3 regions of the Pseudomonas sp. CCC3.1 genome follow, and region 3 is predicted to be linked to each of the others. Evidence: riboswitches for the same ligand, from Rfam matches in the RefSeq annotation. Region 3 holds a riboswitch; each other region holds the start of a gene.
What was found. Region 3 has a riboswitch for cobalamin ahead of RHM56_RS06420 (CbtB domain-containing protein). Riboswitches for the same ligand answer to the same signal wherever they lie in the genome.
Positions count from the first base shown of each region.

Region 1: linked by a shared signal. The riboswitch ahead of RHM56_RS12410 (class I SAM-dependent methyltransferase) and the one ahead of RHM56_RS06420 (CbtB domain-containing protein) in region 3 are both predicted to bind cobalamin.
Region 2: linked by a shared signal. The riboswitch ahead of cobO (cob(I)yrinic acid a,c-diamide adenosyltransferase) and the one ahead of RHM56_RS06420 (CbtB domain-containing protein) in region 3 are both predicted to bind cobalamin.

Region 1 covers NZ_CP133778.1:2,779,834-2,783,106, forward strand. Annotated here, with positions in the region: gene RHM56_RS12405 (FAD-dependent oxidoreductase) at 1-645, shown strand, start outside; cobalamin riboswitch at 865-1,068, shown strand; gene RHM56_RS12410 (class I SAM-dependent methyltransferase) at 1,178-1,954, shown strand; gene RHM56_RS12415 (TonB-dependent receptor) at 1,988-3,273, shown strand, end outside.
Region 2 covers NZ_CP133778.1:875,254-878,526, reverse strand. Annotated here, with positions in the region: gene bluB (5,6-dimethylbenzimidazole synthase) at 1-240, opposite strand, end outside; gene RHM56_RS03980 (cobyrinate a,c-diamide synthase) at 237-1,550, opposite strand; gene cobO (cob(I)yrinic acid a,c-diamide adenosyltransferase) at 1,561-2,172, opposite strand; cobalamin riboswitch at 2,253-2,500, opposite strand; gene RHM56_RS03970 (hypothetical protein) at 3,200-3,273, opposite strand, start outside.
Region 3 covers NZ_CP133778.1:1,431,477-1,434,749, forward strand. Annotated here, with positions in the region: gene RHM56_RS06410 (MFS transporter) at 1-1,102, shown strand, start outside; gene RHM56_RS06415 (CbtA family protein) at 1,182-1,919, opposite strand; gene RHM56_RS06420 (CbtB domain-containing protein) at 1,935-2,147, opposite strand; cobalamin riboswitch at 2,175-2,303, opposite strand; gene RHM56_RS06425 (MFS transporter) at 2,600-3,273, opposite strand, start outside.

The sequences.
Region 1 (3,273 bases), 1.3 Mb from region 3:
GCGGTTGGTGCGCAACGTGCGGCTCCGGCGATCCCCGGTGCCGATCAGGACCACGTGTGGAGCGGCGATGAACTGCGGCGCTTGATGACCGGTGATCGCGCTGACGAAATTGCCAAGCGCAAATTGTCCTTTACCCAACGCACCCTGATGAAAGCCGGGAGCCTGGCGGGCATCACCGACAGCAGTGAGGCCATGCAAAAGTTGTCACGGGTGTGGATGCCGCTGGGCAAGCGCGTGACCATCATCGGTGGCGGTCTGGTGGGTCTGGAATTGGCAGAGTTTCTGATCGCTCGCGGGCGTCAGGTCTGTGTGCTTGAAAGTGGCACACATTTAGGCCGCGAGCTGGCCATCGTCCGGCGTTGGCGCGTGCTGCATGAAATCCGCGTGCACGGGGGCGAGTTGATTACCGGAGCAAGCGTGACAGCCATTGAGGGCAATCGGGTGCGCTACCAACTGGCTGACGGGACACTGGGCGACAGCCTGGCTGACTCGGTGGTATTGGCCATTGGCGCGCAACCGGATACCGCGCTGCTGGATGAACTGACAGCGGCGGGCTTGTCAGCCAGCAGCATTGGCGACTGCCACAGCATCGGTTACATCGAAGGCGCGCTCAGCGCTGGGCACAAGGCCGGGCGCGAAGCCTGATAAAAAGCCCCTTCTAACCCCAAATGCTGTTCACTTAAGAGATGCGCACGACTAACTGTAGGAGCGAGCTTGTCTCGCGAGCTTTTAAAAAGATCAAAAGATCGCGATACAAGCTCGCTCCTACAGGGGCCGCTTTCACTTATGTGAACAACATTGCCCTCTTAACCCAAATGTGAAAAATTTTACACGTAAGGTTGACGCATCTGACGACGAATGGTCAGATGCGCCCCTGTTTCAGGTGTCCTCAGCCATCGCGCTGGGGGTGAAACGGGAAGCCGGTACGTCCTTTCGGGCCAATCCGGCGCTGCCCCCGCAACGGTATGCGAGCGAAACACTCATATAGCCACTGTGCTTCGGCATGGGAAGGCGAGTGTTTCATGACCCTCGTGAGCCCGGAGACCGGCCTGATCCAACATATGGCACTCCGCGGTGGGCGGATGCAGGCCTTGGCGTGCGCAAAATCCCCCCTGCCCGTCATTTTTCTGCGTTAGCTCCCGTGGGTGTCCGATCAGGCTCAACCCGACGGCTCCCCATGACACCTCCAACGCAGCAGCTTTCATGTGCACCTTTTGTCTGGCCGGACCGCGAGGCTGCGTTTTATGCCGAGCATTTGGCCGCCTCCAATTATGTTGAACGCGTTGGCGGGCGCCTGCTGGAGCTGTTAGGCCCGCAACAGCAACTGCTGGATATTGGCGCCGGTTCGGGAATTCTCGGCCGCCATTTACTGGCACCCGGTGGCCAATGGACGGTGGTTGAGCCCAACGCCTTCATGCGCGGCAGTATCCAGCGACTGGCTGCGCAAACACCGCGTGTCGGGCTGAGCCTGCACGATGGTCTCTGGCAAGAGCTTGGCGCCTTGGCGCTCGCACCTGCCGCTACTGTGCTGTGCGCCAACATTCCGGTTGACGATGGCCAGGCTCAAGCATTTCTTCAGCAGGTACGCCCGCTGGCGACGCAAACGCTGATCTGGAACCTGCCTGCTCAGGAAGGTCCACGCACCTATTGCCTGTCCGGTTTCTTGCCGCCGCAACTGCACCGCAGTGACATGACCCCCGGCTACCAACTGACCTTGGCCGAACTTGCGGACCGCTGGCAACCCGACCAGATTCACTTCACCGATTGGGCATTCAGCACGCTGTTTGCCTCACCGGAGGCCGCATTGATGCACTTTATGGAAAAACTCGGCGCCCTGGATGGCGCGGCACAGGGGCTGCTTGAACGCCACTTGCAGGATCATCTGCAAAAGGTGCCGGGAGGCTGGCTTGCCAGTGCCCCGAAACGCGCCGCCAGCCTGATCTGGCAGTCGTAAACAATGCCTATAAAAATGCCTTCGGACGTCTCCATGCCCAACCTGCGCAACCTTCCCCTGTCCAGTTCCTTGTGCGCCCTGCCGTTGTGGTTGGGCAGCAGCCTGGTGGCTTTCGCCGCTGAAAACCCGTCGATCCTGCACATGGATTCAACCCTGGTCAGCGCTCCGCGCGCCGGTGAGTCGCTCAAAGATGTGACCAGCACCGTGCAGGTCATCGACAGTGATCAGATCGAACGTTCATCAGCGCGCAACCTGACCGATTTGCTGGCCGAGAACGCCGTGGGTTTTTTCAGTGAATGGACCCCGGGCCAGACCTCGATCAACATCCGTGGCGGCAATACCGATGGTCAGGGCCGCGATTACCGCAGCCAGGTCACGGTGCTGGTGAACGGGCGTCGTGCCGGGACAGCGAATATTTCCAAGCTGTCACCGGCGCAGGTGGCGCGCATTGAAGTGATCCGTGGCCCAGCGTCGGTGATCTATGGCAGCCAGGCCATCGGCGGGGTGATCAATATCATCACCCGCAATGGCCGTAACACCGAGGGCGGTGGCGCCACCTTGCAAGGCGGTTCGTGGGGTTTGGCTCAGGGGAGCGTTTACCAGAGCGGCACATCCGGACCGTTGGATTACTACTTCGGCCTGGATGACGGCCGTCGCAGTGACTATCACAGCGCGAGCGGCACGCAAAAAAACACCTCGTGGAAACGCCGGGGCGGTCTGTTGGCCTTGGACTACGAGCTGTCCGATGATCAGCGGGTCGACTTGACCGTGCGTTCTGACGGCATCTACGACGCCGGTTTCCGGGGTTCACAGTGGGACTACAACAACTACGACAATCGCTATAACCAGTCCGTGGAAGCCAACTGGACTGCCAAGCCCACAGAGTGGCTGAACTGGTCTTCGCAGGTGTATGCCTTTCGCGATGTCGATGATTTGCACTGGGGTTCGGAAGTCCAGGGGAATGGCAGCCCGGGCTTCAGCAAGGACCATATCGAACGGCGCCTTGAAGCGTATGGCCTGAAAGTGACGCCGCAGTTTCTGCTGACCCCAAGCACTGACCTGCTGGTCGGCGTGGACCTGGAAAAAAGCAAACTGCGCAACGACCGTTTCCGTGTTGCCGTGAATGGTTCGACCAGCAGCCAGGCCGCACCTTACGACATCAACTCCGATGACCTCAGCGCGGCGCTGTACGCCGAAGTGATCCAGCGCTTGATGGACGATCGCCTGACCCTGCGCGCCGGATCGCGCTACAGCTATGGCCAGTCGAGCACAGTCAAGACCGATTACATGCCGCTGCTGGACGAGAAAACCCGCGACTT
Region 2 (3,273 bases), 560 kb from region 3:
GCGTACTCGCTCGTCTTCAACGACCGCTTGAATCTTGCCCCGCAGCTGGCGGTCGGTGATGCGGATAAACCGCCACGGCTGCATCAGGCCCACACTCGGCGCCTGATGCGCGGCTTCCAGCAAACGTGCCAGCAGCTCAGGAGCCACGTTGCCCCCGCTGAAGTGCCGCATGTCGCGGCGTTCAGCAATGGCCCGATACACCGCGGCCTTTTCTTCAGAACTAAATGCGTTGTCGCTCATGACACCTTCACGGCACACGGCGCGAACAACGCAGCCATGGCCTGGGGATTGGACGGAAAGTAAAAGTGCACGTAAGACGCTGTCATACGCCCTTCGCGATACACAGCCTCCGCACCGCGCCCGCCATTGGGGCTCAGGCCACGTGCGACAGGCTCAAGCTCGGTGCTGGTCAGCGAGTGGTGATAGGTATGTCCGCGCAGCAGGCCTTCCGGCATCTCGACTGCCTGCAACGCCAGGGCCGCCAAGCGTTTTTGCATGGTCGCCTCGCCTTTGAGCAAGCCGACCAACTCGGCGCGCTGCCCGTCGACGTCGGTCAAGGCATCCAGCAGATAGAGCATGCCGCCACATTCGGCCAGCAGCGGTTTACCCGCGTGATGGTGAGCTCGGATTGCCTCCAGCATCGAGGTGTTGCGCGACAGCTCAAGGTGATGCAGCTCCGGGTAGCCGCCCGGCAAATACAGACTGTCAGCGGCAGGCAGTTGCGTGTCGCGAATCGGCGAGAAAAACACCAGTTCGGCGCCCATTTCACGCAACAGCGCCAGACTCGCGCCATAGGTAAAGGCAAAGGCTTCATCGCGCGCCACGGCAATCCGCACCCCGGCCAGTAACGCCTCAACGGCGACAGGTTGTGGCGCGGCAAACTCCACCGCCGGTGGCAGCGCTACCTCACAGGTGCTGGCCAAGGCATTGGCCGCTGCATCGAGGCGTGCATCCAGGTCATTCAGTTCGCTGGCTTGCACCAGGCCCAAATGCCGGCTTGGCAGTTCAATCCCGGTCTCGCGGGACAACGCGCCGTACCAGCGCAAGCCTTCGGTCAGGCTGCCTTCGAGCAACTGCGCATGACGCACCGTGCCGACCCGGTTAGCCAGAACCCCGGCAAACGGCAGGTCTGGCTGATAACGCGCGAGCCCCAGGGCCAGCGCGCCGAAGGTCTGGGCCATGGCGGTGCCATCAATCACCCCCAACACCGGCACGCCGAAATGCCGCGCCAGATCAGCGCTGGACGGCGTGCCGTCGAACAGGCCCATCACGCCTTCGATCAGAATCAGGTCCGCTTCACCGGCCGCTTCCCACAGCAAGCGACGGCTTTCATCGGCGCCTACCATCCACAAGTCCACCTGATACACCGGCGCACCGCTGGCGCGCTCCAGGATCATGGGGTCGAGGAAATCCGGGCCACATTTAAATACCCGCACCTTGCGCCCTTGATTGCGATGCAATCGGGCCAAGGCGGCAGTAACGGTGGTCTTGCCCTGACCGGAAGCCGGCGCGGCGATCAGTACCGCCGGGCAATGACGCGACTCTCTCATGCTTCAACACTCACAATTCAATGCCTTTCTGGGCTTTGATCCCGGCCTGGAATGCATGCTTGATCACACCCATTTCAGTCACGGTATCGGCCAGATCAATCAGTTCAGGTTTAGCGCCACGCCCGGTGACAAGCACATGCTGCATCGGCGGACGGGCTTGCAGGTCACTCAGCACCTGCTCAAGGTCGAGGTAGCCGTGCTTGAGCGCAATGTTCAGCTCATCCAGCACCACCAGCCCAATGGACGGATCACGCAACATCTCGCGAGACACTTCCCACGCTGCTTCGGCGGCCGCAATGTCTCGCTGGCGGTCCTGAGTTTCCCAGGTAAAGCCCTCGCCCATCACGTGATAGCGCACTTGTTCAGGGAAGCGACGGAAAAAAATCTCTTCGCCGGTGCTGTTACGGCCCTTGATGAACTGCACCACGCCGCATTGCAGGCCGTGGCCCATGGCCCGGGCCAACATGCCAAAAGCCGAACTGCTTTTGCCTTTGCCATTGCCGGTCAACACCAGCAACAGGCCGCATTCGTTAGGGGCACTGGCAATGCGCTCGTCCATAACGGCTTTTTTGCGCAGCATGCGCGCCAGGTGACGTTCGTCGCGTTCGGGGGATTCATTCATGGCAGCTCTCCGTTGGGGCTGAATTAAGCAAACGGGAGGCGGGAGAATTCATTAAAAACGACACACCTTCGCCCGCCGCAAGGGTGCTGGATGGATCAGGCCGGTCTCCGGGCTCATGAGCGGGGCGCTTTTATACATAAAACGCCACCTGACCACGCGCCTTCCCGTGCATAAAACACAGTGGCATTGGGCGTGATGTTGACTCATTTACCGTTGCGGGGGCAGCGCCGGGATCAAAGCGGTTGTGTGGTTAAACACGCCCTCACCGGCTTCCCTGTTTCACTCGGCCAACCTTGGGTTGCAGAGCACCTGAAACAAGCCGCGAAGGTTAGAGGGTTGGGGGTGGAGCGTCAATTAAAGCCCGTCAGAACGGACGCAAGGCTAAGCCATTATTAAGGTATGGGTGAAGCCTGGCAGGTTTCGTGGCTGAGGTTGCCGTAGCTGCCGTGCCTGTGGACCTCAGGGCTTTGGCCCAGCAAGTTGCCCGCCGGATCGTGGATGACGTGTTCGGGGTGGCACCTCGGTCAGGCGGTCGAGCGGATCATAGGCGTAGCTTTTTTACCCTTTACGGCTGTCGCTGTTATTAGCCGGCGATGTTTGAGCAAGGAGCCCTGCTGTTACATGATTTGCGCCTGCTTTCGAAGCGGTGGCCTGTGAGCTGTTCTCTACTGAGGTTGTTGGCGTTGAGGGCTGGGCCTGTAATGCAGGTTAATCACCCTATAAAGGCGCGAACATTAGGCTCTGTACGAAATGTATCTACGCTCGGTTATGCGGCGTTGAAAACAGGCTCGGAATGCTCATTTACAGCCCGTAAACTCCGCTTCCTCGCCTGTTTTCGCCTTGCCTAACCTTCGCTCGAAAACATTTCGTACAGCCCCTAGAAACAATCATGAATCAATAACAAAAAAGGTCTGATTACTCGACCGAACTTAATTTTTTTAACCTCCGACAGTGAGGCCATAAAAATCTGCGAGTCGTTCAGACCCTCCTTGAATTACGCATCATTTATACGTTGTTAAATGTTAAATCACAGAATGCGCCCACCTCCTAAAGAGTCTATACAGCATGCATACTTGTCTTCTGTGATGGTGATGTCGCCAG
Region 3 (3,273 bases):
TTACGCCTTCTCGCAATTACCCCTCGGCGCGTTGATCGACAAGCTCGGCAGCAAGCTGGCACTGGGCGGCTCCTTGGTGGTCTGGTCGCTCGCGCAAGGGGCCTTTGGCTTGTTCAGCAGCTACGGGCATCTGGTCGGCCTGCGGGTGTTGCTGGGGATTGGCGAAGCGCCGGTGTTCCCCTCGGCGGCCAAAGCCTTGTCCGAGTGGTTCGACACCCAAGAGCGGGGCACGGCCACGGGCTGGGTGTGGTCATCGACCTGCATTGGCCCGTGCCTGGCGCCGCCGTTGCTGACGCTGTTCATGGTGCACCTGGGCTGGCGCGGCATGTTCATCCTGACGGGCGTCATCGGCTTGCTGCTGGCGGTGTGCTGGTTCAAATTCTACAAAAGCAAAGCCGAATACATGGCCGCCACTGGCCGTGCAGAACCGGTGCAAGTGCAACAAAAAAAGGCGCCGAAACTGCGCTGGACGTCACTGTTCAAAGAGCGCAACACCTGGGGCGCGTTTCTCGGCTTTATGGGCGTGATCTATATGATCTGGCTCAACCTGACCTGGTTGCCGGGCTACTTCGAACGCGAACACGGCCTGGACCTGTACCGCACCGCCTGGGTGGTCTCGCTGGCCTACTTGTTCGGGGCGCTGGGGACCATCGTCGCGGGCCGCTGCTGCGACAAACTGGTTGCGCGAGGCATGCGCGTGCTGGCCAGCCGCAAACTCATGGTCATTTTGGGCTTGCTCGGCGGGGCGCTGTTTACCCTGATCGTGGCCTTCACCACCAACGTTGTGGCATGCGTGGTGCTGCTGTGCCTGACCATGTTCTTCATCAACATCTCCAGCGCCACGGCGTGGATGATCGTCAACACCATCGTGCCGTCTGAGCGGGTGGCTTCGTTTGGTTCGATCCAGAACTTTGGCGGCTATTTGGCAGGCTCGATTGCGCCGATCCTCACCGGGTTCAGCGTGCAACAGAGCGGCTCGTTCTCGTCGGCGTTTGTGATCAGTGCCGTGGTCGCCTTGTGCTCGGCGTTCGCCTACTTTGCGCTGCTCAAAGAACCCTCTGCGCCGGTTTCACACCTTGAGGGAGCCCCTGCAACGGCATGAATCACCCTGTAGGAGCGAGCTTGCTCGCGATCTTTTGATCTTTTAAAAGATCGCGAGGCAAGCTCGTTCCTACAAGGGGTCAGGCTTTGTAAGGCTTGTTCGGCAGCAGCAAACGTTCGGCGACGACGCCGAAGATCAGGCCCAGAGCGGTCCACATCACCGCTTGAATGCCCAGCGAGGCGACGCGGAATTTCCACAGCAGCAGGGCTGAGAAGCCGTCCGGTGCTTCATTGAACGTCGGGAACAGAAAGCCCGCGATCGAGACAATCACCAGGTACAGCGCCACGCCCTTGATCGCGCCATTCCACAGGCCCGAGCGGGCAATGAACGTGCGGCCTGCACTGACGGCAATGATCGCGGCGGCCAGCGACACCAGCAGCATCAGGAAGAACAACTGCGTGCGCTTGCCGATGGTGTCCGGGTCGCCCACAGCTGGAGGGTTGGCGGGGTACACCAGCCCCGGCACCAGATACAGCACCACAAACGCGGCCAGGGCCAGCAAGGCGGCCAGGCCACGCGGGCCGACGTTACCGACACGGCCCAGCGAATATGCGAACGCCAAGGCAAAAATGCCGCCCAGCGACACGCTGTACACCAGCACTCCGGTCAGCAGGCCGAACGTGCTCTGCACCTCGCGGCTTACCAGTTCGGGTTCTTCTTCCTCGGCCTCACCATGTGAGTGGGAGTGGCCCATGCTTTCTTCGAAAGCGATAGCGCGATCAATCTCAGGTTCGCCGAACACCTTGGCAAAGCTGAAAGCCAGCAGGCCGGCAATCAGACCGACAAGCATGCCCCTGACGAGTAAACGACCAGTCATGTAGAAGTCCTCGGATCAGTGGCAGGGAAAGCCCAGCAGGTGGCGGCCGTCGTGTACGAATTCGTGAACGTACATACCCTTGAAGACGGCGGTGGCGCCTTGTTCAGCACCGACGAAATAAATCGCCAGCATCAGCAACAGGCCGCCGAAAATCGCCCACGGCAATACATCGCGCAGGGGAATGGCAGGAATGGAAATGTCAGTTTGAGTTGAAGTGCTGTAAGCCATGATGACCTCTGGGATTTCGCGTCCCGGCAAGAGTGCAAAGGCAAAGGAAGATCTGGCTCTCGGCAAGGTGCCGACTACAGTGGCGCGACCGCGTCGGAATTCGACCGACTTCTTTCCTTCGTAACATACCGAAATAACTTTGGCAGTGTACGCTCAAGGGTCAGAGAATACCCAGAGGAATTGATGCTTGGACAGATGTGTATCGGCGGGCACTGACGGCAGCTCCCAAAGCTCTATGGCGCGCGTAAATCTCGTAGCAGTTGCCGAGCACCGCGAGGCTACGTCCGATGGCGAAGCGATCGTAAACCCTAAGTGCAGGGTACAACTGATACCCCGCAGTGCTTGATTTTACGACTGCTGCGCAGCCGGACGTAGCCTCGCGGTGCTCGGCAACTGCTACGAAATCGGCTTGCTGTACACCATAGAATCTCCCACGTTGAGGATGCCGGCGTTTATGGAGTGGTTAGGGGCCGCGCAGCGCCGGCTTTTTGCTCAGGCTCATGCCCGCTGCTGGTTGAGCGCAGCAGCATCAATGCGCCAATCAGTGCCGTACCGGCCAAGAAGTACATCCCGGCGTGTGCGCTGCTGAAATATCCCTCGGCCCAGGTTTTGACTGTTGGCGCCAGAAAACCGCCCAGGTTGCCCAGTGCACCGATCACGGCGATCCCGCTGGCCGCCGCGGCGCCGCTCAAGAAGCGCGTCGGCAAGGTCCAGAACAACGGTTGAACCGTGATAAAACCAGCCGCCGCCAGACAGAACGCGAGGATCACCAATGGCAGGCTGCCGCTTAAGGTCGAGCCGACCATGCCCACGGCTGCCAATGCCAGCATCAGCGCGGCGAAACGGGTTTGCTGGCCTTTGCGATCGGCGTAGCGGGTGACGGCAAACAGCACAATCACGGTGGCAATCCACGGGATCGAGGTGAGCAGGCCGACCTTCAAGCCGATGCCGGTGCCGAGCAGTTCGGCAATCCGCGTCGGCAGGTAAAACAGCACGCCGTACACGCTGACCTGAATCGTGAAGTAGATGAGGGTGAAGTACAGCACCAGCGGGTTGATCAGTGCTGAGCGCCACGAGGACGGGCCTTTGTCGGCTTTGAGCAGTTGCTCTTTTTCCAATTCATGTT